Regions from separate parts of the Catenovulum sp. SX2 genome, predicted to be linked through region 1. Evidence: predicted binding sites of a transcription regulator. Region 1 holds the regulator's gene; each other region holds the start of a gene.
The links. The regulator sigma-54, encoded in region 1, starts transcription at its own class of promoters, with help from an activator protein. The targets are predictions, from matches to a motif close to GTTGGCACGNNNNTNGNNT.

Region 2: a site for sigma-54 is predicted at 2,777-2,795, ahead of ACMZOO_RS09570 (TorF family putative porin). Genes of this name have one in related genera too.
Region 3: a site for sigma-54 is predicted at 3,023-3,041, ahead of ACMZOO_RS14740 (flagellar basal body rod protein FlgF). Genes of this name have one in related genera too.
Region 4: a site for sigma-54 is predicted at 4,348-4,366, ahead of ACMZOO_RS11375 (PEP-CTERM sorting domain-containing protein). Genes of this name have one in related genera too.

Annotation. Positions count from the first base shown of each region.
Region 1 covers NZ_CP182493.1:2,466,170-2,472,456, forward strand. Annotated here, with positions in the region: gene rapZ (RNase adapter RapZ) at 1-83, opposite strand, end outside; gene ptsN (PTS IIA-like nitrogen regulatory protein PtsN) at 87-533, opposite strand; gene hpf (ribosome hibernation promoting factor) at 533-820, opposite strand; gene ACMZOO_RS10340 (RNA polymerase factor sigma-54) at 850-2,355, opposite strand; gene lptB (LPS export ABC transporter ATP-binding protein) at 2,371-3,096, opposite strand; gene lptA (lipopolysaccharide transport periplasmic protein LptA) at 3,096-3,605, opposite strand; gene lptC (LPS export ABC transporter periplasmic protein LptC) at 3,592-4,146, opposite strand; partial or broken gene kdsC (3-deoxy-manno-octulosonate-8-phosphatase KdsC) at 4,143-4,699, opposite strand; gene ACMZOO_RS10365 (KpsF/GutQ family sugar-phosphate isomerase) at 4,699-5,664, opposite strand; gene ACMZOO_RS10370 (calcium/sodium antiporter) at 5,672-6,287, opposite strand, start outside.
Region 2 covers NZ_CP182493.1:2,291,124-2,297,410, reverse strand. Annotated here, with positions in the region: gene uvrA (excinuclease ABC subunit UvrA) at 1-1,034, shown strand, start outside; gene rpe (ribulose-phosphate 3-epimerase) at 1,755-2,426, opposite strand; gene ACMZOO_RS09570 (TorF family putative porin) at 2,848-3,525, shown strand; gene ACMZOO_RS09565 (Dam family site-specific DNA-(adenine-N6)-methyltransferase) at 3,631-4,494, opposite strand; gene ACMZOO_RS09560 (SPOR domain-containing protein) at 4,475-5,671, opposite strand; gene aroB (3-dehydroquinate synthase) at 5,690-6,287, opposite strand, start outside.
Region 3 covers NZ_CP182493.1:3,507,447-3,513,733, reverse strand. Annotated here, with positions in the region: gene ACMZOO_RS14755 (flagellar basal body P-ring protein FlgI) at 1-674, opposite strand, end outside; gene flgH (flagellar basal body L-ring protein FlgH) at 682-1,374, opposite strand; gene flgG (flagellar basal-body rod protein FlgG) at 1,400-2,188, opposite strand; gene ACMZOO_RS14740 (flagellar basal body rod protein FlgF) at 2,217-2,981, opposite strand; gene flgE (flagellar hook protein FlgE) at 3,160-4,644, opposite strand; gene ACMZOO_RS14730 (flagellar hook assembly protein FlgD) at 4,676-5,413, opposite strand; gene flgC (flagellar basal body rod protein FlgC) at 5,432-5,863, opposite strand; gene flgB (flagellar basal body rod protein FlgB) at 5,863-6,264, opposite strand.
Region 4 covers NZ_CP182493.1:2,718,789-2,725,075, forward strand. Annotated here, with positions in the region: gene ACMZOO_RS11355 (PEP-CTERM/exosortase system-associated acyltransferase) at 1-92, shown strand, start outside; gene ACMZOO_RS11360 (ThiF family adenylyltransferase) at 202-1,059, shown strand; gene ACMZOO_RS11365 (hypothetical protein) at 1,078-2,175, shown strand; gene ACMZOO_RS11370 (PEP-CTERM sorting domain-containing protein) at 2,276-3,106, opposite strand; gene ACMZOO_RS11375 (PEP-CTERM sorting domain-containing protein) at 3,455-4,285, opposite strand; gene ACMZOO_RS11380 (PEP-CTERM sorting domain-containing protein) at 4,634-5,464, opposite strand; gene prsT (XrtA/PEP-CTERM system TPR-repeat protein PrsT) at 5,863-6,287, opposite strand, start outside.

The DNA.
Region 1 (6,287 bases):
TAAAAACCTGCATCTTCAAGTTGATCAAGTGCGGTCGATTTACCTGAACCCGAACGACCTGACAGTATGACAAGTTGTAACATAGTTTATTCCGTAATAGCTTGAAAAAGTTCCTGATTAGTTTGCGCTGATCTTAAGCGTTTTAAAATACTTTTATCCGAAAGTTTTTGTGCAACAGCTGCTAATGATTTTAAGTGTTCGTTGCATTGGTTTTCTGGTACCAACAGAGCAAAAAAAACATTAACCGGCTGGTTGTCTATCGCGTCATAATCAATAGCTTCTGCTGTGGTAATTAATACGGCTAACGCTTTAGTTGTATTGGCTAAGCGGCCATGAGGGAGGGCGATACCATTACCTATACCTGTACTACCTAATCTTTCTCGATTGAGCAAAGCTGCGGTAATTTCTTGTTCGGTCATTTCGCTAATATGCTGTGCAGCTATTTGACCTATGTGCTCAATAATTCGTTTTTTGCTAGAAACAGAGACTGCACATTCAGTGCAGTCTTTGGATAAAAAAGATTGAATGTCCATTAATGGCGTTTCATTTTCTCTTTATGCTTGATGACTTGGCGATCCAGCTTGTCTATCAAGGAATCTATTGCGGCATACATATCCGTATGCTCGGCGTTGGCAAATACTTCACCACCGTTTAAATGCAGCGTTGCTTCTGCTACTTGATTTAGCTTTTCAACGTTGAGGATAACATACACGTTATTGATGTGATCAAAATGACGCTCAAGCTTTGCAAACTTGTTGTCGACGTAATCTCTTAGTGAGTCAGTAATATCAACATGACGACCAGTTAAATTGATTTGCATAGGCTCTTTCCTTTTTTGGTTTATGCCTTCTAAAGAAGGCTCTTACGTTGGTTTGACGGCGGAATTGACAACGACTCTCGGTATTTAGCTATGGTGCGTCTAGCAACCATAATACCTTGATCCGCTAACAATTCTGCAATCTTGCTATCACTTAACGGTTTTGCTGTATTTTCAGCAGAAATCAGTTTTTTAATCAAAGCGCGTATTGCGGTTGATGAACATTCCCCACCATTTTCAGTGCTGACATGACTTGAGAAGAAGTATTTCAATTCAAATATACCACGTGGTGTGTGCATATATTTTTGTGTCGTTACCCTAGATATGGTCGACTCATGCATTTCAACTTCTTCGGCAACATCATTTAACACCATAGGTTTCATGGCTTCATCACCGTACTCAAAAAAACCTTGTTGTTGTTTTACGATACACCTTGCTACTTTTAACAAAGTTTCGTTACGACTTTCAAGGCTTTTTATAAACCATTTTGCTTCTTGCATATGCGAACGGATAAATTGTGAATCCGACGTATTGCGTGCTGTTTTACTCATAGCTGCATATTCTGCATTTATCTTGAGTTTTGGCATGCTGTCTGGATTTAATTCAACTATCCAATCGTCTTTAATTTTTTTAACTGCCACATCTGGCACTATATATTGAGCTTCTTCTGCAACCACAGCGTTACCCGGTCTTGGGTTTAAGCTGTGGATGAGTTTCATCACTTCTTTTAGCTCGTCTTCTTTTAGTTTAGTCTTCCTTGCTAAAGTTCGGTAGTCTCTATTACCTAAAAGTTCGATATAATTTTTAATTACTTTTTTGGTTTCGGCTAAATAGGGCGTATCTGCTGAAAATTGATTCAGTTGTACGAGCAAACACTCTTTGGTATCTCTGGCCGCAGCACCAACTGGATCAAAGAGTTGAATGCGTTTAAGTACTGCTTCTACTTCTTCAACTTCAACTAAATCGTCTATTTCTTCGCTTTCTATGCCTAAACTTTCAATTATGTCTTCAACACTAACAGTTAAATAACCTGAGTCGTCGACTGCATCAATAATGGCTATGGCGATAGCTCTGTCGACTGGTGAAAATGGCGTTAAATCCATTTGCCATAATAAATGGTCACGAATTGACGTTATGGTTTCACCTTGGTAAACCATATCATCGTCAGGGGCTGCACCACCTGAGCCAGTTCCAGTACCTTGGGTAAAGTGGTCATCCCAAGTGCTGTCGGTCGCTAAATCTTCGCGAATATCTTCGCGTGATAGTTCGTCACGGCTGTCGGGCACTGCATCTTCGTTTGATTCGGTATTATCTTTGCCGTTTTTTTCTTCTTTTTGTTGTTTAGCTTCGTTTAACGCGTCTAATGATTCGAAGTCCTCGCGGTTTTCTTCAGATTCCAACAAAGGGTTGCTATCAAGCGCTTCTTGGATCTCTTGCTGAAGATCAAGCGATGACAATTGCAACAATCGAATAGCTTGTTGCAACTGCGGGGTCATAGTTAAATGCTGACCAAATTTTAACTGAATAGTTTGTTTCATTAATTAGACGATTCGTTATAGTTTAAATTGTTCACCTAAATACACGTTACGTACTTGTTTGTTATTCAGCACATCGTTGGGTGCACCAGAGGCAATTAACTGTCCTTGGCTAACGATATAGGCTTTTTCACAAACATCGAGCGTTTCACGCACATTATGGTCTGTTATTAGTACACCTAAACCCCTATCTCTAAGATGGGTGATAATTCTTTTTATATCAATAACGGATATAGGATCTACCCCGGCAAATGGCTCGTCCAATAAGATAAATTTTGGATCGGCCGCTAGCGCTCTGGCGATTTCTACCCGTCTTCTTTCACCACCGGATAATGCCATGCCCTGACTATCTCTTATGTGGGTGATATGAAATTCTTCAAGTAGCTCTTCAAGTTTAGCTTGTTTTTCGCTTTTGGTAAGCTCAGGTCGCATTTCTAAAATAGAATAAATATTTTGTGTGACCGTTAACTTTCTAAATATAGACGATTCTTGTGGTAAATAACCAACACCTGCACGGGCTCTTTCGTGCATTGGAAAGTAGGTCATGTCTTTGTCGTCTAATAGAATTTGCCCAGCGTCATTTTCCACTAATCCGACTATCATGTAGAAGGTAGTGGTTTTACCAGCGCCGTTTGGCCCCAATAAACCAACTATGCTGCCGGATTCAACCTGCAGAGAAACATTTTTAACCACTTGGCGTTTTTTATAGGCTTTAGCTAAGTTGGTTGCGATTAACTTCGGCATTAATTGTCACCACTTTTTGGTGTTAACACAGTACGGACTTTTTGCCCTTTTTGATTATTGCCGGAAGCGACAAGTTTTTGTGCGACTAAGTCATATTCGATAACATCACCACTGACCTGGCTATTTTGCTGTGAGATATTGGCATTGCCAGACAAGGTTAAAATACGGTCTTTTACTTTGTATTGAATATTTTTCGCTGTTGCTATCAGAGTTTCACCACTGTCTAACACTTGTTTATAGCTAGCCGGTAAACCTATAGCTCGCAAAATGTCTTGGCTTTCAGGGTCGTCTTCATCCGCTTTGATGACTTCTAATCTATCTGCTTTCATACGCAACGAACCCTGTTTTACTTCTACGTCGCCAGAAAAACTTAAGGTATTGGTTTTTATTTCGAGCTGTTGCTTTTTCGCATCTATGACTATGTTTTGGCTAAAGTCTGCTTCTAGCGCAATACTTGGTGCACAGATAAGACTACCGATAAAAAGTGTGATGATTTTATTGTTTAACAAAGTATTCTGCCCGTACTTGCTCCACGAGTTCAAACTCTTGGGTTTTTAAATTTCCACGTAAACCTTGGCCACTAAAGGTCATTTTGTTGGCGACACCAGTCACTTTTGCACTGGTTGATATGGTTTGTGCGGTTAAATCCATGTTGAGCCTATTTACATACAGTGTATCAAACCAATCGTCTGGTTTGTTAGCCATAACTGCAACATTGCCTTCAAGTTCTAGTTGGCGATTGTCGTATATTACACTGTCGTTGGCACTGATGATCCAGTGCTGCTGCTGGTCGCTCGAATATAAAATATATCTTGGATTCTGAAAATAGGTAAATTCAAGTTCTTGATAATGTTCTAATGAACGTGCATTGAGTTTGCTGTGAATTTGACCACTTTGGTCGTATTCTGTTCTATTTAATGCGGTTATTTGGTAATCGGGTAATGCGACACGATCAAATGCTGCTATTTCTTGTGGTTGCGAACTCCATTGCAGCCAAAAGTATTGGCTGATCGCAACTATAATTAAAACTGACAGCAGCAGTCGCTTCATACACTCATACCTTGCGCTTGCTCTAATACGCCGCGCGTTTGTAAGAAAATATCGCAAGATTCACGCACAGCGCCAAAACCACCACGGACATGCGTTTGATAATGGCAAATTTGTTGAATAATTGGGTGCGCATCGTTCACTGCGATTGCTAAACCAACTTGCTGCATCACAGTTAAATCAGGCACGTCATCACCAATATATGCAATTTGTTCATCTGTGATACCCAGCTTGTTTTTTAACTCAATATAGCATAGGCTGCAAGTTTATCTTCTTGTCCTTGATAAATGTGCTGGATACCTAACGAGCTCATACGCTTTTCAACTATCTGAGATTTTCGCCCTGTGATCACGGCAACTTGAATGCCTGCATTGATTATAGCTTTAATGCCAAAACCATCGCGGGTATGAAATGCTTTTAACTCTTCACCTTGATTGCCCAAATAAATATGGCCATCTGAAAATACACCGTCAATATCGCAAATAAACAGTTTAGTTTGTTGAAACTTGTCAGCGATATCTTGTTTGATTGGTCCATAGATAGAGTTAAATAACATTAAAGTACCTTAGCTTTGAGTAAGTCATGTAGGTTTATTGCGCCGATTGGACGGTTATTGTCATCAACCACAACAAAACCGTTAATTTTTTTGTCTTCCATTAACTTCAGCGCTTCGGCTGCTAACATACTTGGTGTAACTGTAACCGCATGTTTGGTCATCACCTGACTAATTTGAGTGCTGTGAATGTCGATGCGTTTATCTAAAGTTCGGCGTAAATCACCATCTGTATATATGCCGCTTAATTGACCTGCTTGATTGATAATAGCGACAAAACCTAAACTTTTTTGTGAAACTTCAAATAAAGCTTCGGCAATAGTGACATCTTCAGCGACTATCGGCAGTTGATCGTCTGCATGCATTAAGGCTTCAACACGCAATAAGAGTTTTCGACCTAAACTCCCAAGTGGATGAGAAACGGCAAAGTCTTCTGCGGTAAATTTGCGCGCTTCCAACAAGGCGACAGCCAAGGCATCACCCATAACTAAAGCGGCAGTTGTGCTTGCGGTTGGTGCTAGGCCAAGTGGACAAGCTTCTTGGTTTACTTTTACCAAAATATGCACGTCTGAATAGTGTGCAAGGCTTGAACTTGCGTTGGCCGTGACGGAAATTAATTTAGCGCCTATGCGTTTTATCACGGGTAAAATAGTGACTAATTCTTGGCTTTCGCCTGAATTAGATAGTGCAAGCACAACATCTTGTTTGCTGATCATGCCTAAATCGCCATGGCTGGCTTCAGCAGGGTGAACAAAAAATGCTGGCGAACCTGTGCTGGCTAGGGTTGCTGCAATCTTTCGCCCAACATGACCTGATTTACCTATACCGGTAACGACAATTTTGCCACTGCAATTAAGTAATGTTTCACAGGCTAATGCAAAGTTTTCGTCTAAGTCACTATTGAGCTGTGCTAGAGCTTGTTGTTCAATTTCAATGACTCTTTTCGCACTGTTTACAAATGCATTCATTCAACTCTTACCCGTTTGCCATGCCAAATAGTAAATACTGATATGCAATAAAACATGCTAATAACACACCGCCTTCCACACGGTTTATACTGCGCGGGCCTTTGCCTAAACCAACCGCCATTAGTATCAGTAATACAGTCACGCCAATCATGATTAACGAGTCGCGTGTGACAGCCGCTGGGTCAACCGCACCAGGTGCAATAATAGCTGGAATACACAATACGGCTAATGCGTTGAAGATGTTTGAACCAACAATATTGCCTAATGCAAGATCATCTTCGCCTTTAATGACACCAGCAATGGATGCTGCTAGCTCAGGCAGAGATGTACCAATTGCTATTATGGTCAAACCAATCACTAAGTCGCTGATGCCAAATTCTTTTGCGATAAATACCGCAGAATCAACGAGAAAATCTGAACTTAATAACAGAATGGTTAAACCTAGCGCTAACCAGAAAACCGCCATGTGAATTGGCACACCTTCTGGTACATCGTCACTGACTTCATCTTCATACAAATCTGGGTTGGCTGCTTCTTCAGGTGTTTTATGAATAGATGCATAGGCAAGATAGCCAATTGTGATAAAAAACAATATAGCTAATACAATGCCTTCGGTACGGGTA
Region 2 (6,287 bases), 180 kb from region 1:
GACAGATAAAAGTGCCGACAGAGCGGAACGAGCCAAATGACAAGTGGATAGAGTTAAAAGGTGCTAGTGGCAATAACCTAAAAGATGTCGACTTAGCCATTCCATTTGGCTTATTAACTTGTATTACTGGCGTATCAGGCTCAGGCAAATCAACCTTAATCAATGATACTTTATTTAGTTTGGCGCAAACTGAACTTAACAAAGCGACCACCAATCAGCCAGCCCCATATAAGAGCATTCATGGGTTAGAACATTTAGATAAAGTGGTGGATATAGACCAAAGTCCAATTGGCCGTACTCCAAGATCTAACCCTGCAACTTATACGGGTATTTTCACCCCGATTCGTGAATTATTCTCAGCAACTCAAGAAGCGCGCTCACGTGGTTATAAACCAGGACGTTTTAGTTTTAACGTTAAAGGTGGACGCTGCGAAGCTTGCCAAGGGGACGGTGTAATTAAAGTTGAGATGCACTTTTTACCTGATGTTTATGTTGCTTGTGATGAATGTAAAGGTAAACGCTACAACCGCGAAACTTTAGAAATTAAGTATAAAGGTAAAAGCATTCACGAAACTTTGGATATGACAGTTGAAGATGCGCGTGAATTTTTTGATGCTGTACCGGCAATTTCACGCAAACTGCAAACCTTAATGGATGTAGGTTTAAGTTATATTCGTTTAGGCCAAGCAGCGACAACTTTATCAGGTGGCGAAGCACAAAGGGTTAAACTGGCGCGTGAGTTGTCAAAACGCGATACAGGTAAAACTTTATATATCTTAGATGAACCGACCACAGGTTTGCATTTTTACGATATAGAGCAGTTGTTGGCGGTTATTCATAGGTTGAGGGATCACGGCAATACTGTGGTAATTATTGAGCATAATTTGGATGTGATTAAAACCGCTGACTGGATTGTCGATTTAGGCCCAGAAGGTGGTAGCGGTGGTGGTGAAATTCTCTTTGCTGGATCGCCGGAAGATTTAGTTAAACTGGAAAATAGTCATACGGGAAGGTTTTTGAAGCCGCTGTTGTAGGCGGCACTCCAGCTATTAATAACTCGCCGCGCTTCTAGCATAGTGCAATAGTGCTTGGAAGTTGCGGTCAATTCACCAAACGCTTCGAGCCATCCGTGGTCGCTCGCCGATTACATCCATGTAATCGGAGGTTGGCTCATTGCCCCCAACTCCCAATCACACATCCAACATTTTTATCGCGATTAAAATAACAATACAAATGCAGGGAGAGATGGTTGGGATTGTTTTTCGAAAAACTTCCAATCGGTAGGGATACCGTTTGAGAGCGGCCCATGGATGGGCTTGCAGCGATTTTTGGAAAATATCGCAACTAGCTCGACCATTGTGTGGCACTCAGCGAGAAGCGCTTCGAGTATCGTGCAATATACGGAAATCACTAGAGTATAACTTTCACAAAACCGCTGTGAATACAATCCATGTACGCTTCGCTTTTTCATCCATGAAAAAGAAATTTTGTTCTAAGTTATCGCTCTAGCACTTTCCTTACAAATAAGTTGCTAAATGTGAAACTAAACTTACAGCCATACAAATGCAAAGAGAGATGGTTGGGATTGTTTTTCGAAAAACTTCCAATCGGTAGGGATACCGTTTGAGAGCGGCCCATGGATGGGCTTGAAGCGATTTTTCGAAAAATATCGCAACTAGCTCGACCATTGTGTGGCAACAAACTAGCCGCGCTGTAGCTATGTGTAACGGTACACGCTTAGAGCTAAGATTGGATTACCCAACCTTAGCTAATTCGCTACGCATCTCATCAATGGCAACTTTATAATCATCTGCACCAAAAATAGCAGTACCAGCAACAAACATATCAGCACCAGCAGCTGCAACTTCAGCAATATTATTGGTTTTAACGCCACCATCAACTTCAATGCGAGTATTCAAACCAAGTTCATCAATACGCGCTCGCAATTGACGAATTTTATCTAAGGTAAATGGGATAAACGACTGACCACCAAAACCAGGGTTAACCGACATAAATAAAACAAAATCTAACTGAGGTAAAACATAATCTAATACAGATAAAGATGTAGCAGGATTAAGCACTAAACCGGCTTTAATACCACGTTGTTTAATTAAACTAATAGAACGATCCACATGCTTACTGGCTTCTGGATGGAAGCTGATATAAGCAGCGCCAGCATCAGCAAACTGGTTTATTAAATCATCAACCGGCTCAACCATAAGATGCACATCAAAATCGGCTTTAATACCGTATTTTTTTAATGCTTCTAATACAGCCGGACCAAAAGTTAAGTTTGGCACATAATGATTATCCATTACATCAAAGTGAATAATATCCGCGCCAGCCGCTACTACTTTTTCAACATCTTCACCAAGTCGAGCTAAATCCGCAGCTAAAATCGACGGTGCTATTAAATAAGGGTTCATAGTCGTAATACCTAAATTTTCTTGTATTTGTTAATAGTTTCTATTCTAACCGCTAATTTTATCCAAACCAAACCTCTCGAAAACAATAAAAACGATTGCTTGCAGCAGAAAAAACACGGGTAATTTTTCAAACTAACTAAAAAGATGCAAAAAGTCGTACTTAATGACTAGAGATCAGTTTAATTGCACCACATTGATACACACCAGTTCACATTTGCACCATAGAATATCAGCGTTTTGTAGTGATTTTGCCAAATAAGTGCTATAAACTGACGCTGCAGTTCACGAAAAGAAAGCATGAATCCCCTATTTATTAGGCTTCAGACGCTTTTTTTAAGGGAAATTAAAAAATCGGCACGGGGGTTGCTAAACCTCTTCAGCACATTTAGCAAATTGAAAAATTCCAATTTGGAGAACTAGCATGAAAAAAACATTACTTGTAGCATCTATTTTAGGCGCAGTATCTACTATGGCTTCTACTTCTGCTATGGCAGTAGAAGGTTTATCAGCAAACGCTGCAGTTACTTCTAACTACTACTGGCGTGGTCAAACTCAAACTGACGACGGTGCAGCTGTTTCTGGCGGTATCGATTACGCAGATGAGTCTGGTTTCTACGCTGGTACTTGGTTATCAAATGTAGTATATGGCGGTGGTGCAGCAGAGTTAGATCTATACTTTGGTTATAGCGGCGAAATGGAAGGTATTGCTTACGATGTAGGTTATATCTATTTCAACTACCCACGTAAATCAGCTATTCCAGCTGGCCAATCAACAGCTTTGGACTTCGGTGAAATCTACGCTAGCGTTTCTTTTGACGCAGTAACTTTAGGTGTGGCTGTATTAGCTAACGCTGAAGATAGCGGCTATGATTTTGGCGATAGCATCTATGTTTCTGCAGACTACTCTTTAGAAGTAGCTGAAGGTTTAGAAGCAGCTTTCCATATCGGTTCATATTCAGGTGATTTCTTAGGTGATGACTACGTTGACTTAGGCGCTAGCATCTCTAAAGATGGTTTCACTTTTGGTGTTGTAGACACAACTTTAGACGGTTCTGATTTAGGTTTCTACGTTTCTTACGCAGTAGACTTCGACCTATAATTTAGATTATTCAATCTAAATGACAAAAACCCGCTTCGGCGGGTTTTTTAGTTTCTAAAATTCAGTAAATCAAAGCTCAGATGCGATTTACTCTATCCTGCTTGCTTAAACCGGTTTTGTTGACTGATGAATGCTTCCAACCTTATACAGTGCTAACACCTCTTTAACTGCCCGGCGGTTTTCAACTTTTTGGCTAATAACTCGAGAGACTTTAGTCGAGCGTATATTGGCATTGTGATATAACTTACGACTTATAGGCGTATCATGGTTACTAATTAAAACTGTATTGGTGCCTTTGAGCGCTAACTCAGCTGCTGTATGTGCCAAACGCTGTTGGTCATGAAACGCAAAGCCTGCTCTAGAATACTGAGTAAAATTAGCTGTTTCACTTAAGCTCACATACGGTGGGTCACAATAAATCACAGCCCCTTTTGGTGCATGTTGCATACAGGTTTGAAAATCAATTTGCGTAAAAGAAGCATTTTGTGCTTTTTCAGCAAAAAAATACATTTCCGCTTCAGGAAAATACGGTTTTACATAACGACCAAATGGCACATTGTATTGTCCAGACAAGTTGTAGCGGCATAAACCGTTATAACCATGTCGATTTAAATAGGTGAATATAACTGCGCGTCTAAAGGTGTCTGTTTCTTGGTTAAACTCTGTACGAATTGAATAATATGCGTCAGCATTATTAAATTTACTTTGGTACAGTTTGGCGCATTCGCTAATTAAGTTCTCTGGTTGTAATTGCAAATGACGATATAAGCCAATTAGATCTGGGTTAATATCATTTAAAACATAGTTCTTATATTGTGTATTTAAAAACACAGAACCTGCCCCGACAAAGGGCTCAACTAGCGTTTCAGCCCGTTTTGGTAATAGCTGAGTAATTTTTTCAATTAGATTGTACTTACCACCGGCCCACTTCAAAAAAGCTCGTTGTTTTTTATGGTTTTTTATCGTCATTTATTCGCTTTTTTATATCTGCAACCGATTTCGCAAATGCCCCTTTATTCTGCAGGCTTGCGGGTAAATTTTTTATCGCTTTATTTGTTTCAGTTAAGCTAGGGTATAAACCCATAGTAACCGCAAAATATTTTTGGTAATGATATACCTTTGCCAACTCAGCTATTGCATGATCAGCTAAATATTCAGCTAATAGTTTGTCTGAACTGATAAGGGTTAATTGTACCACATAGTGCTGAGAATCTTGCTGGCTATACCAAGCATTATCATATAAATATGTTGGCTCTGGCTCTGGCTCTGGCTCTGGTTCTGGCTCTGGTTCTGGCTCTGGCTCTGGCTCTGGCTCTGGCTCTGGCTCTGGCTCTGGCTCTGGCTCTGGCTCTGGCTCTGGTAGTACATCGTCTTGTTGTTTAGGGGCTGCTGCAAGTTGATTTTTAGCTTTCTGCGCAAAAAACTCCGCAGCCGTCATATCTGGTTTGTTTTCTAACTCTTCATCTACTAACTTTTCGTGTTTGACCACAGGCGCAATACTGTTTTGTTCAATCGTATTTTCTACTAGGTTCGCTTGTTCCACGTTACTCTCTTGAGTGTTGCTGTTCTTCAAGCCTAAGTTGTGAAAATAACCAAAGGTCACAGCCGCAATCAACAAAGTAAACACGACTATTGCCCATACTATTGTTGCTGATTTCTGGGTTGATTCAGTTGGTTTTATTTCGCTTGCGAATACTTGTTGCTCGGTTGCAATTGAGCCAATTAATACAACAGGGTATTGTGTTTTTTCAACCAAGTTTATCCACTTTGCAGCCTCCAAAGCAGAGCATTCGAATATAACTTTACAAATACCCGCAAGATTTTTGACACAAAGTAATAGATCTTCCAACAAGGGCGCTGAAGCTGGCTGCTTAACGACAATCAAATAGACAGAGTTATTATCATCAAACTGGTTAAATTGAGCTAATAAACTGTGTGATGGGTCATGGAGCGGATTATCAAATAGCTGACGCACAATTTGGCTACGAGTGGCTGGTAAATCAGCATTATTACTTATATAAGCAATGGAATAATCGTCTTGCAGGGTTTCAATATGATGCAGCAAAGGCTGCTGAGCGCTGTATATAATTAGGGCGTTGGTATAAGTTAAATTATGCTCAAGTCGTTCCCAGACTGAAGGTTGCATAACAACGCCCCGCTACAATTATTTGAGGATATTTTCTAACTCTTGCTCGGTCACATCATCCATAATTTGACACTCACCAATTTTTGTTGGCACGATAAAACGCATCACATTGTTTTGTACTTTTTTGTCGCGCTTCATATGCTTAACAAAATCTATACAAACCATAGACGCAGGTTTTTCAACTGGCAATTGGTAATCGGCAATAGTTTGTTTGATTTCAGTGTAATCATCTTCACTGATATAACCGCGCAACTCAGCCAACTTAGCAGCTAAAACCATGCCTGTACCGACAGCTTCACCATGTAGCCAAACGCCGTAACCCATTTCAGCTTCTATTGCATGCCCAAAGGTATGACCTAAATTTAATAAAGCTCTAGCACCTTTTTCGGTTTCATCGGCTGCGACTATTTCAGCTTTGATCTCACAACAACGTTGGATAATTCGAACAAGTTCAGTCTGCTCTAATTGAGAAATCGCTTGTTTGTTGTCGATAAGGGTTTGCCAAAAGTCGCGATCAAAAATAATGCCGTATTTCAGCACTTCAGCCATGCCAGCCGCAAATTCGCGAGCAGGCAAAGTAGACAAGGTATCAGTGTCGATAACCACAGCTTCTGGC
Region 3 (6,287 bases), 1.0 Mb from region 1:
GGTGCAATTACTTGCACTGAGGTTGCATCTAACGCTGTCGCCGAATTAGGCCCGACTAATTGATTAATCACATCAGCCATACGTTTTGCTGTGGTAAAGTCTGATTGATGTAAGTTAAAGGTAAGTGTATCTCCATGACCTAAAGCAGTCGGAACTTCTCGTTCAACTAATGCACCATTTGGTATACGGCCAACCGTTGGGGTATTAACCAACACCTGTGAACCATCTTGCCCTTGAATACCAAAACCACCAACAATTAAACTGCCTTGGGCAATTGCATAAATTTTACCGTCAGCACCTTTTAACATGGTTTGTAATAAAGTACCGCCGTTTAAACTACCTGCACTACCAATAGAAGAGACTGTGATGTCAATTTGTTGACCTGGTTTGGTAAAAGGCGGCAAAGTGGCTGACACAGCAACTGCGGCTACGTTTTTGATTTTTGGTTTGGTCGACGCAGGTAAACTAATACCAAAGTTATTTAACATGGTTCGAAAACTTTGTTCAGTAAACGGGCTCTGTTCACCTGTTCCCGGCAAACCCACTACTAAGCCATAACCAACCAACTGGTTGTCGCGAATACCTTGAATGCTTGCTAGATCTTTAATGCGTTGCGCTTGAGTAAAACCGCTAACAAGCAACAAACTAATAAATAAAATAAGTTTTTTCATCATCTACTCCTTAAAACGGCCACCAAGTGGAATAGAAGAATTTAGATAACCAACCTTGTTGATTCGATTCAGCAAATGAACCTGTACCACTGTACTGAATGCGCGCATTGGCAACTCGAGTACTGGACACTGTGTTATCACTGCTAATATCGGCTGGGCGCACTATGCCGGTTACACGAATATATTCGTCACCTGTATTTAAAGTTAACCACTTTTCACCACGTACAACTAAATTACCATTGGGTAAAATGCGTGTTACGTGCACAGAAATTTGCCCAGTTAAACTGTTGCTCTGGTCAGCTTTAGAGTCGCCTTTAAATTCACTTTCACTGCTTAAACTTAAATCAAGTGGATTGCCACCAATTGTTGCCACTCGGCCAAGTGCTGAAAATGGCTGTAGTGACACGTCATTTTCTTTCCCATATTCAGCTTTAGCTTGTTTAGACGCTGATGTATTTTCTTTCAATACCACAGTAATGATATCGCCTAACCTTCTTGCTTTGCTGTCTGAGTAAATATTATTTGGGCTAATATCTGAATACAGTGAGCCTGTCGGCACAATAGCAACAGCTTCTGGAATTGGTTCAATCGGTGCAAATTCAGGATCATCAGGAATAGCAGCTGATTCTTTGGTGGTTGCACAGCTTGCTAAACACAAAAGCATTAAGCCCGTTGCCGTTGATTTATACATTAAACTTTTCATCAGCCACCTCCAAATCACACTAAGTTTATAGCTGCTGTACCGCTTGACCCAACATTTGGTCAACCGACGAAATTACTTTAGAGTTCATTTCAAATGCACGCTGACTTTCAATCAGATTAACCAACTCTTCGGTGACGTTTACATTAGAGGTTTCAAGCGCACCTTGAATGGTAAAACCTAAACCATCAACTCCAGGGTTACCCTGCACTGGCGCACCACTTACCGCGGTTTCTGTATACAAATTTTGCCCGATAGGTTGTAAACCAGACGGATTAATAAAATCCGTTAAAGTTAACTGACCAACTACTACGTTATCAGCTTGCCCAGGTAAAGTAACACTCACTTCACCATCTTGAGACACAGTGATAGATTGTGCATCAGGTGGAACTGTGATATTTGGCTGAATTAAAAAACCAGCACCAGAAGTAACCATTTGCCCATCTGCATCTAAGGTAAATTGACCATTACGCGTATAGGCTATGGTGCCATCAGGCTGAAGGACTTCAAAAAAGCCTTTACCTTGCACCATGACATCCAATGCATTGTCGGTCGTTAAAGTATTACCTTGCGAAAAGTTCTTTTGGGTTGCGACTACTTTAGAGCCAGCGCCTAACATTAAACCATTTGGTAACTCAGTATCTTGTGATGAGCGACCGCCTGGTTGGTTAATATTTTGATAGAGTAAGTCTTCAAAAATAGCACGGCTCTTTTTAAAACCAATGGTGCTCGCATTAGCCAAATTGTTCGAGATAACCGAAATATCGGTTTGCTGCGCATCAAGCCCAGTTTTACTGATCCAGAGTGCTGAATGCATATTTCACCTCCTGAGTAATTAAACTCAATTAAAAAACTCTCATTAACATGTCAGATTGTTGGTCGATTTTTTCTGCTTGTTTCATCATTTTGTTTTGCATCTCAAACTGACGCTGCAATGAAACCATATCAACCATAGCGGTTACCGCATTGACGTTGCTCGACTCCAATGCACCTTTGATAATGCGTACATCAGGTGATGCTTCACAGAATCCACATTGGGCAAAAGCGTCTAACTCTTTTGGTCTAAATAAACCATCGTTGCCTTTGTCGAGTTCAAAATCATTGTCAGGTTTTATCAATTTAATCCGGTCAACTTCTTCTAAAAAATTGGCCGGTGCACCTTGAGGACGAACAACAATTGCGCCATCTAAACCAATTTCAATTTTGTCGACTGGAATAGGCAATAAAATAGGTCCACCTTCACCAATAACCGGCTGACCTGTAGATGTTGTTAACAAACCTTCAGGGGTTATTTGTAAATTACCTGAACGTGTATATGCTTCTTGGCCATTTTTATCTTCAACCGCCATCCAACCATCACCTTGAATGGCTATGTCTAGATCACGACCTGTGGTTATCATGGTGCCACCCGACATATTTTGCGAAGGACGTTCAGCCATTGAAAATACGCGTGTTGGTAGCCCTTCGCCAAAAGCTTGCATACTGCGCGCTTGCACAAGATCAGCTTTAAAACCAACCGTTTTTACATTCGCTAAGTTATTGGCTTGGACAGATACCGCCATCAGATTTTGTTTGGCGCCACTCATGGCCACCCACAACATTTTATCCATGTTAACCGCCGTTCTGACAATAGTTTGACATAGGGTTAATTTTGCAAGGTTAGTGCCAACTAGATAAATAAAATAAATTTATTTTTATAAAGAAAGTCAGAAACTTACGACTTTGATAAATAGAAAAACGAGCAGCCATTTTTTTGACTGCCCGTTTGAAGAAGAGGTAAAAATTAAATTAACGAATTTGCAGTATATTTTGTTGTAACTGCGAGTTAACGTCTAATGCTCTAGAGTTAGCTTGGAATGATTTTTGTGAAGTAATTAAATCCACTAGCTCTTGAGTAATATCAACGTTAGATTGCTCTAATGCAGACGAAACTATAGTACCAAAAGTACCTGTATTTGCTTCACCCGCTAACGGCTGACCAGAATTAATAGTTTCTTTCCAACTAACATTACCAATTTGTTGTAAACCTTGGTCGTTAGCAAATCGAACCAAAGCCACACGGCCTAAATAATCAACTGTACCATTAGAATAGTTCGCCGAAACTAAACCATCATCAGCAATTGTTACACCAGTCAAACGACCGACTGTCGCGCCATCTTGTTCAAGTGATGTTACTTCAAATGCGGATGCAAACTGTGTTGGTTCAGTGAAATCTAAAATAATACTTTGGGTTGCATCAGCACCATTGGTTAACACTTGAGCTTCCGCTGGCGCAACACCATCATCAGTACCTAATGGTTGGCTGCGAACAAATGGCTCTGAATCTGTACCTGGGATATATCCGTTAACAGATTGAATTTCACCTTGGCTATTAAATACCAAAGGAACACCAATAAAATCACCATCACCCGCCGCATAACCTGTAGGTGCCGCAGTAATATGGCCACCGCGGGTAATACCATTACCGGTTAAGTTGCCCGTATTGGCAGCATCACTGGCACCAATATCTACAGTGCCATTAACAGCATTACCACCACCTAAGTCGACTGGAATCGGATTACCGTTGGCATCTGCATCCATAGACATAAATACATACCAACGGTTAACTGGTGGTGACGAGCCTGCTGCTGCTGCATCTTTAACAAAATAGGTTGTTTGAATATGACTTTCACCTAATGAGTCAAACACAGTCACAGACGAAGATGCATGATAAGTGGTATTATCATTTGGATTAAACAAGGCTGGATCTAACGGTGTTGAGGTTGAATCAACGTTAAAAGTCATTTCAACTTCACTGGTAGCAACCGGTACACCAGCAGAATCTGGAATACGTAATGTTTCAGTCGTAGATAAGGATACACCTTGTGATGTCCCATCTTCGTTTACTGGGTAAACTTGTAAATAATGACCTTGATTTGAAACCACAAAGTTATCATCATTGAGTTTAAAGTTACCAGCACGAGTAAACGACATATCACGCGATGCTAAATCAGGTGTCATGGCAAAAAAACCATTACCGGTAATCGCCAAATCAAGCGAGTTGTTGGTAAATTTTAAGCTACCTTGGCCAAACTGCTGGGCAACAACCGAGGTTAAACCACCGTCACCCACCTTAGTTTTGCCTGCACCAAATACAGATGTTGCAAACACATCTCCAAACTCCGCACGGCTTTCTTTAAAACCTGTGGTGTTGGCGTTGGCAATATTATTTGCCGTTGTATTTAAATCTTTCTGTGATACCGAAATACCACTTAACGCTACGTTAAAAGACATACCTTATTACCTCTTCGTTTTTTGAACCTAATTAAGGCGCAACCTCAATAATGTCATCCATTGAGTAATTGCCTAACCCGGCTAAATTCATATCTAGTGCATTACCGGCACCAAAGCGCACACTGCTAACCGTTGAGTATGAGCCGTTTGTAATACTTGTTCTTTGACCCGATGATGGATCAATCCCCGTGGCTTTAATTGTGTATAAACCTGCAGGCATTTGTTCACCAGAACTGTTTTTTCCATCCCACGTATAAGTTAGCGGGCCTTCAGAAGTCGCTCCTAACTCTAACGTCTGAATGGTTTTACCCGAGCTGTCTTGAACATTGACACGAATGTCATTCATGCCACCTTCAAACAACAATTGCGCTGGCATCATGTACTCTTCTTCACCTACTTGGAAAAGCGCAGCCTGTTCTGATTCAACTAATACTTGGCGACCAACCATAGATGAAGCTTGCAATGCTTTATTCGACGTTTGATTAACTGTGTTGTTGGCCAAAAACTCACTAAATTGGCTGGTAAAGGTGTCAAATTTATCACCTAAGTCGGTAATACCTTCAGCCATAGTGAAACTGGTCATCTGTGAAATCATTTCTTCGTTACTAGCAGGGTTGGTTGGATCTTGCGCAGCTAACTGGGTAGTTAACAACGAGAAAAAGTCCTCTTGCCCCATAGTGTTACGCTCTGATTCACTCTCGTTCTGAGTTGCCGTGTTTGAGCGTAAACTTTCCAAATAACTAGCAGCACTGGTATCAATCGTTGACATAAATATAAACCTCTACCCTTATTTACCTTGGCCGATTTGCAAGGTACGCGATAACATTTTTTTCGCGTTGTCAGCAATTTGAATATTGGTTTGATAAGCACGTGAAGCCGAAATCATATTGGCCATTTCTTCCATCACATTTACGTTGGGCTTATAGATATAACCGTTTTTGTCCGCCATTGGATGATTCGGGTTATATTCGATATTAAGTGGTTTATCACTTTCAACTACACCCATAACTTTTACACCAATGCTTTCACTGTTTTCCATATTGCTACTTGCTCGAGACATTTCGGCTGCAAAAACTGGATGACGAGCTCGGTAAGTTTGATCAACCGATGAACTGACACTGTCGGCATTAGAAAGATTACTGGCTGTGGTATTTAAGCGCACTGACTGTGCACGCATAGCTGAGCCAGAAATATCAAAAACATTAAATAAACTACTCATTAGCCTTGCCCACCGTTAATTGCTTTTTTCAAACCAGTAATTTTGTCAGTCATAAACTGAACACTGGCATTAAAGCGTAATTGATTTTGTAGAAACTCATTTCGTTCGGCTTGCAATTCAACCGTATTACCATCACCAGTATCTGGTTGGGTTGGTGTTCTAAATTGCAATCCATCATTCATAGTCGACTGAACATTAATGTGCTTTTCGCTAGTACGCTCTAAAGAAGTTGTATACTTTCTTCTCTCGCCAGCTAATGCAGCTTGAAAGTCAAAATCTCTAGCTTTATAACCAGGCGTATCCGCATTTGCTATATTGCTCGCTAAAACTTCTGAGCGTTCGATGCGCAGCTGGATAGCTTGCGGATGCACACTAAAGGCTTTATCTAACGAAATCGCCATTTTTTTGTCTCCTATGTTACTTA
Region 4 (6,287 bases), 250 kb from region 1:
ACGGCGGAGGCTTGAGGCACACGCCCTTGAATAAAGCGAGTCAAGCAAATAGCTTTGTCTCTACCTCTGGTGAGAGTCTGTTTAAGTTATAAATCATCAACTAATCTCAGGGTTTAACTGGAGTCATTACCTTGGGGTTAGTCGACACTTCCCTTCCATATTATCCATAAGCTTTATATATCCTTAATTCAAGGGTTATCTATGTTTGATTATATGAATGCTTTTTCGCGCAATATCGGTTGGTTAACCACTGCTGAACAAGCTCAATTAAAAAATAAAAGAGTAGCAACCGCTGGTGCCGGCGGAGTTGGCAGCGAACACATAGTAACGCTTGCTCGTTTAGGTATCGGAAAATTTAATATCTCTGATTTTGATGAATACGAGGTGCATAACTTCAACCGCCAAGCGGGCGCATTTATGTCAACCGTAGGGCAACCTAAAGTGGAAGTGATGGAAAAAATCGCTTTAGATATCAATCCTGAGTTAGAAATCAAATCCTTTCCTCAAGGTATTAACCAAGACAATGTCGACGAATTTCTACAAGATGTCGATGTATATGTCGACAGCTTAGACTATTTTGCGCTGCAGGCGAGAAAGTTGGTTTATAAAAAATGCTTAGAAAAAAATATTCCAGTTGTTGTGGCTGCGCCAATTGGTATGGGCACTGCGTTATTATGTTTCACTGAAGATAGCATGAATTACGAGGAGTATTTTAGGTTTGAAGACTGTAAAACAGAAAATGAACAATTGGTTAAGTTCCTGATTGGTTTAAGTCCTTCATTGATTCAGCGTAGTTATTTAGTTGACCCATCAACCAGTGATTTTATTGCGAAAAAAGCGCCATCTTTACCTATGGGTGTTAAGTTGTGTGGCGGTGCCGCGGCTTCTTATGTGCTAAAAATACTCTTAGGCAGGGGGGATTTAGTCAAAGCGCCTTGGGGATTACATTTTGATGCCTATAAAAACAAAATGGTCAAAACTTGGCGCCCTTGGGGAAATCGCAATCCTATCCAACGTATTATGTTCGCAATTGCAAAAAAAGTGGTTTTAAAAAAATAACAAACAAAGGACAGCTCAATGCAAACGGCGATACCTGAACGCATTAAAAGTATTCTCGATCTAGCTCGCTGGGCGCCTAGCCCGGATAATCTGCAGCCGTGGAAATTTCGCGTTGTAAATATCAATCAATTTGAAGTGCATAGTAAAGATGCGTCAGATTGGATGGTCTACGACAAAAATGGCCATGTAACTTGGTTAGCGCTCGGTTTTTTATTTGAAACTATCGATATTGCAGCTGCTGAAGTGGGTTGTAGGGTCGAATATCAACACTTGCCTAGTGATGATACACAAACTAAAGTGTTTTTGTTGACTCTAGTAGAAGACACTAGTATTCAACCATCACCTTTATTTAAGCAAATCAAATCACGTACTGTACAACGGCAGGCTATGGGGACTAAGCCTTTATCGGCAGCAGAAAAAGAACAGATCAAATCTGCTTTGCCTGATGAGTTTGAATTAGATTGGGTTGAAGGGGCTGGCAATAAATTTAAACTAGGGAAATTACTCTTTGGTTGTGCGCACACTCGCTACATAATGCACGATGGTTTTAAAGTTCACTCAAAAGTAATTGATTGGCGCAAAGGTTTCGAAAAGCTCAGCCCAACAAAAATTCCGATCAAATCATTAGGTGTTGACGCTGTGACAACTGCATTAACCAAATGGGTGTTAAGCGGCAGCTGGAAAAAATTTCATATTATTGAAAAGTATTTTTTAGGCACTTTATGGGCAAGGTTAATGATGGAGCTTCGTACCTCGATGTGCTCGAACGCTCATTTTATGTTACGTAAAAAGCAACCTGCCAAAAGCCTAGAAGATTTTATTTTGTCAGGCCGCGCTGTAATGCGTATTTGGTTAACCACAGATTCGCTTGGTTTGGGTTTTCAACCAGAACATACGCCAATTATGTTTGCGGAATATTTTCGCGATGGTATAGATTTCACCGAAAACGAAAAAGATAATCGTGCGATCAAAAACGCAACTAAAATGGATGCTTACTTCAAATCACTATATGGTGAAAAGAAAGTTGAGCAGATTATATACATTGCTAGATTAGGAAGAAGCAAACCACCACAAGCACGCTCGGTAAGAAAGGAACTGCAGGATTTGATGTTATAGTCGGTGGTGCTGCACTAAGTTATCCATTACGACTACTAAAACAAAAAAACCAGAGTACAAGACTCTGGTTTTTATTTTTTAGCTTAACTTGAAGTATGAATTAAGCTTGTTTTCTGCGGCGTAAGCCAACTAAAGCTAATAAACCAGCACCGAATACTGCTAGGCTTGCAGGCTCAGGAACAACACCTACTTCAGCGATACTGAAGTCAGCAGAAGGGTTACCAGATAATACTGCGAAGATACCAGTTACAGCAGAGAAATCAGCGTCACCAACGAAATCATCGAAAGATAACTTGATAGTACCAGGAGCTGTAAAGCCAGCAGCAGAAGTTTCGCCTTTAGACCAGCCAGAAGCTAGGTTTTCAATAGCTGAAGTATCGATGTCAGTACCGAAGTCATATAAATCAGCGAAGAAAGCGTTAGTTGACGCAGCATCAGCGAAAATCTCAGTGTTTGAAATAACATACAAGTCTAATTCAAAGCTAGTGTCGATGCTTAAAATGTCAAAGTAGAAAGAAGCATAGCTGCTAAGGTCTAACAAAGTGCTAGGATCATTGATGTCAGCAAATGGGTTAGTGTAGAACAAGCCCATAGTACCAGTTACACCATCATCATTGTTGAATACTAATTTGCCGTCACCAACAGAGAAGCCAGTTGAGCCTGTAGCAGACACAGGACCTACTGCATCTGAACCACCAGTTTGCACAACAGTTGCTGTTACAACACCATGAGGGCTAACTTCAGTGTCTTGAGCATAAGAAGTGCTGCCTTGAGCGTCAGAGTACAAATAGCCATCGTTAGTACCTAAAGCACCAGCATATGAACCATTGTAACCATCAAAAGAGTCTAAAACCATTTCGCCAGCATTTGCTGAAGCAATACCTGCAACTGTTAAAGCCGCTGCTGCTATAGTTTGTTTGAAATTGAACATAATCGTTTCCTTCTGTTTAAAACTGGTTATTGAGTTATTTGTTAATCAATCTGAATCTAGTAAAGCATTAGGCGTGCCAATGTTTAAAAGTGTATATTTATCAGTGTTTTATGATTTGTGTGTTTAGGCGCGAATTATGCAGTGTAAATATTTCTGACTCTAGTTGATGTTTATGTTGAAAGGTATGCACCTAAGTCAGAGTTAGTGGCTCTTGAAGCTGCGTTCTTCTGCGTGAGTGGGTAGGTGTTTCAGGTATTGCTATGGCAGAGGGGGGATAAGTAGGTGAAATAAAAAAAACCAGAGCACAAGACTCTGGTTTTTATTTTTTAGCTTAACTTGAAGTATGAATTAAGCTTGTTTTCTGCGGCGTAAGCCAACTAAAGCTAATAAACCAGCACCGAATACTGCTAGGCTTGCAGGCTCAGGAACAACACCTACTTCAGCGATACTGAAGTCAGCAGAAGGGTTACCAGATAATACTGCGAAGATACCAGTTACAGCAGAGAAATCAGCGTCACCAACGAAATCATCGAAAGATAACTTGATAGTACCAGGCGCTGTGAAGCCAGCAGCAGACGTTTCGCCTTTAGACCAGCCAGAAGCTAGGTTTTCAATAGCAGAAGTATCGATGTCAGTACCGAAGTCATATAAATCAGCGAAGAAAGCGTTAGTTGACGCAGCATCAGCGAAAATCTCAGTGTTAGAGATTACATATAGGTCTAATTCAAAGCTAGTGTCGATGCTTAAGATATCGAAGTAGAAAGAAGCATAGCTGCTAAGGTCTAACAAAGTGCTAGGATCATTGATGTCAGCAAATGGGTTAGTGTAGAACAAGCCCATAGTACCAGTTACACCATCATCATTGTTGAATACTAATTTGCCGTCACCAACAGAGAAGCCAGTTGAGCCTGTAGCAGACACAGGACCTACTGCATCTGAACCACCAGTTTGCACAACAGTTGCTGTTACAACACCATGAGGGCTAACTTCAGTGTCTTGAGCATAAGAAGTGCTGCCTTGAGCGTCAGAGTACAAATAGCCATCGTTAGTACCTAAAGCACCAGCATATGAACCATTGTAACCATCAAAAGAGTCTAAAACCATTTCGCCAGCATTTGCTGAAGCAATACCTGCAACTGTTAAAGCCGCTGCTGCTATAGTTTGTTTGAAATTGAACATAATCGTTTCCTTCTGTTTAAAACTGGTTATTGAGTTATTTGTTAATCAATCTGAATCTAGTAAAGCATTAGGCGTGCCAATGTTTAAAAATATTTATTTATCAATACTTTGCGATTTGTGTGTTTAGGCGCGAATTATGCAGTGTAAATATTTCTGACTCTAGTTGATGTTTATGTTGAAAGGTATGCACCTAAATCAGAGTTAGTGGCTCTTGAAGCTGCGTTCTTTTGCGTGAGCGGGTAGGGGTTTCAAATATTGCTATGGCAGAGGGGGGATAAGTAGGTGAAATAAAAAAACCAGAGTACAAGACTCTGGTTTTTATTTTTTTAGCTTAACTTAAAGTATGAATTAAGCTTGTTTTCTGCGGCGTAAGCCAACTAAAGCTAATAAACCAGCACCGAATACAGCTAGGCTTGCAGGCTCAGGCACAACACCTACTTCAGCTACACTGAAATCAGCAGAAGGATCACCAGTCAAGACGGCGAAGATGGCTGTTACAGCAGAGAAATCAGCATCACCCACAAAATCATCAAAAGCTAATTTTAGAGTGCCAGGCGCTGTAAAGCCAGAAGCTGAAGTTTCTCCTTTAGACCAACCAGAACCTAAACTTTCAATCGCACCTGTGTCGATATTTGTGCCCGAATCGTATAGGTCATCAAAGAAAGCGGCTGTTGCTAAACCATCAGCGAATATATCTGTATTAGAAATAACATACAAATCTAATTCAAAGCTGGTATCTATACTGAGAATATCAAAATAAAAAGCGGTATAGGCGCTAATATCTAAAAGTGTATTTGGGTCGTTGATGTCAGCGAAAGGGTTGGTATAAAACAAACCTAAAGTACCAGTTACACCATCATCATTATTAAATACAAGTTTACCATCACCAACAGAAAATCCAGTAGCGCCAGTTGCTGCAACAGGGCCAACAGCATCTTGACCACCTGATTGCACTACGGTTGCCGCTACAGTGCCGTGTGGGCTAACTTCATAGTCTTGAGCAAAAGTAGTGCTGCCTTGTGCATCCGCATACAAGTAGCCATCATTTGCACCTAATGCGCCTGCATATGTACCATCGTAACCATCAAAAGAATCTAACACCAACTCACCTGCACTGACAGATGTTAAACCCGCTACTGTTATAGCAACAGCTGCTAATGTTTGTTTAACGTTAATCATAATCTTTTCCTTCTATTGAAGCCGGTTAATGAACTGACAAATTGTTAGTCAAGCCATTTTAGGTCGTGCACCAGTTGTGCCAGATTTAATTTGTCTATTTTTATCAAAGGCTTGATTATGGATGATTTTCGAACAGAAAACGGAGTGTAAATAAATCTGACATATTTTTATACTTGCTTATAAATTAAACAGATAAACAGATGTTTTTATATATCTAATTTAAAGGGCGAGCGGGTTGAATTTTATTGGTATTGAGTGGGTATTGATAACAACTTAACGTGCTTTTCAGTCAGTCGAAGAGTTGTTGAAAAGTAACGGGTGGTTTTGATACAAAAATGCCTTGTCTGTTTATCACGCGACAAGGCATTTTAGTCAAAAGACAAATTGCTTAAATGAGATTACAAAGTTGCTTGAGTCTCTGCTATCAACTGCTTTTCTGTATCAGTATTCGGCTTGAGCTCAGACAGTACTCTGTTGGCTTCACCTTTTTGTCCTAATTTTGCTAGTGCTTTTGCTTTGTTAACCGACATTTCAATATTGCCAGGCGATTTTGCAAGGGCCAGGTTAAATTGTTCAATTGCCTCATTCGCTTGATTGTTAGCTAATAGAGTCATGCCATAAGTGTCTATGATCGCAGGGCTTTGAGGGGCTAGCTTAATTGCTTGTTCAGCGTATGCAAGCGCCTGTTTAGCTTGGTTAAACTGTAAGTTAAGGTAAGCCAGATTGTTTAATACTAATGGGCTTGTTGGATGATTAGCATTCAAATCCAAATATTCTTGTTCAGCATTTTTAAAGTCTTTTTCATTTAAATATGCGTTGGCTA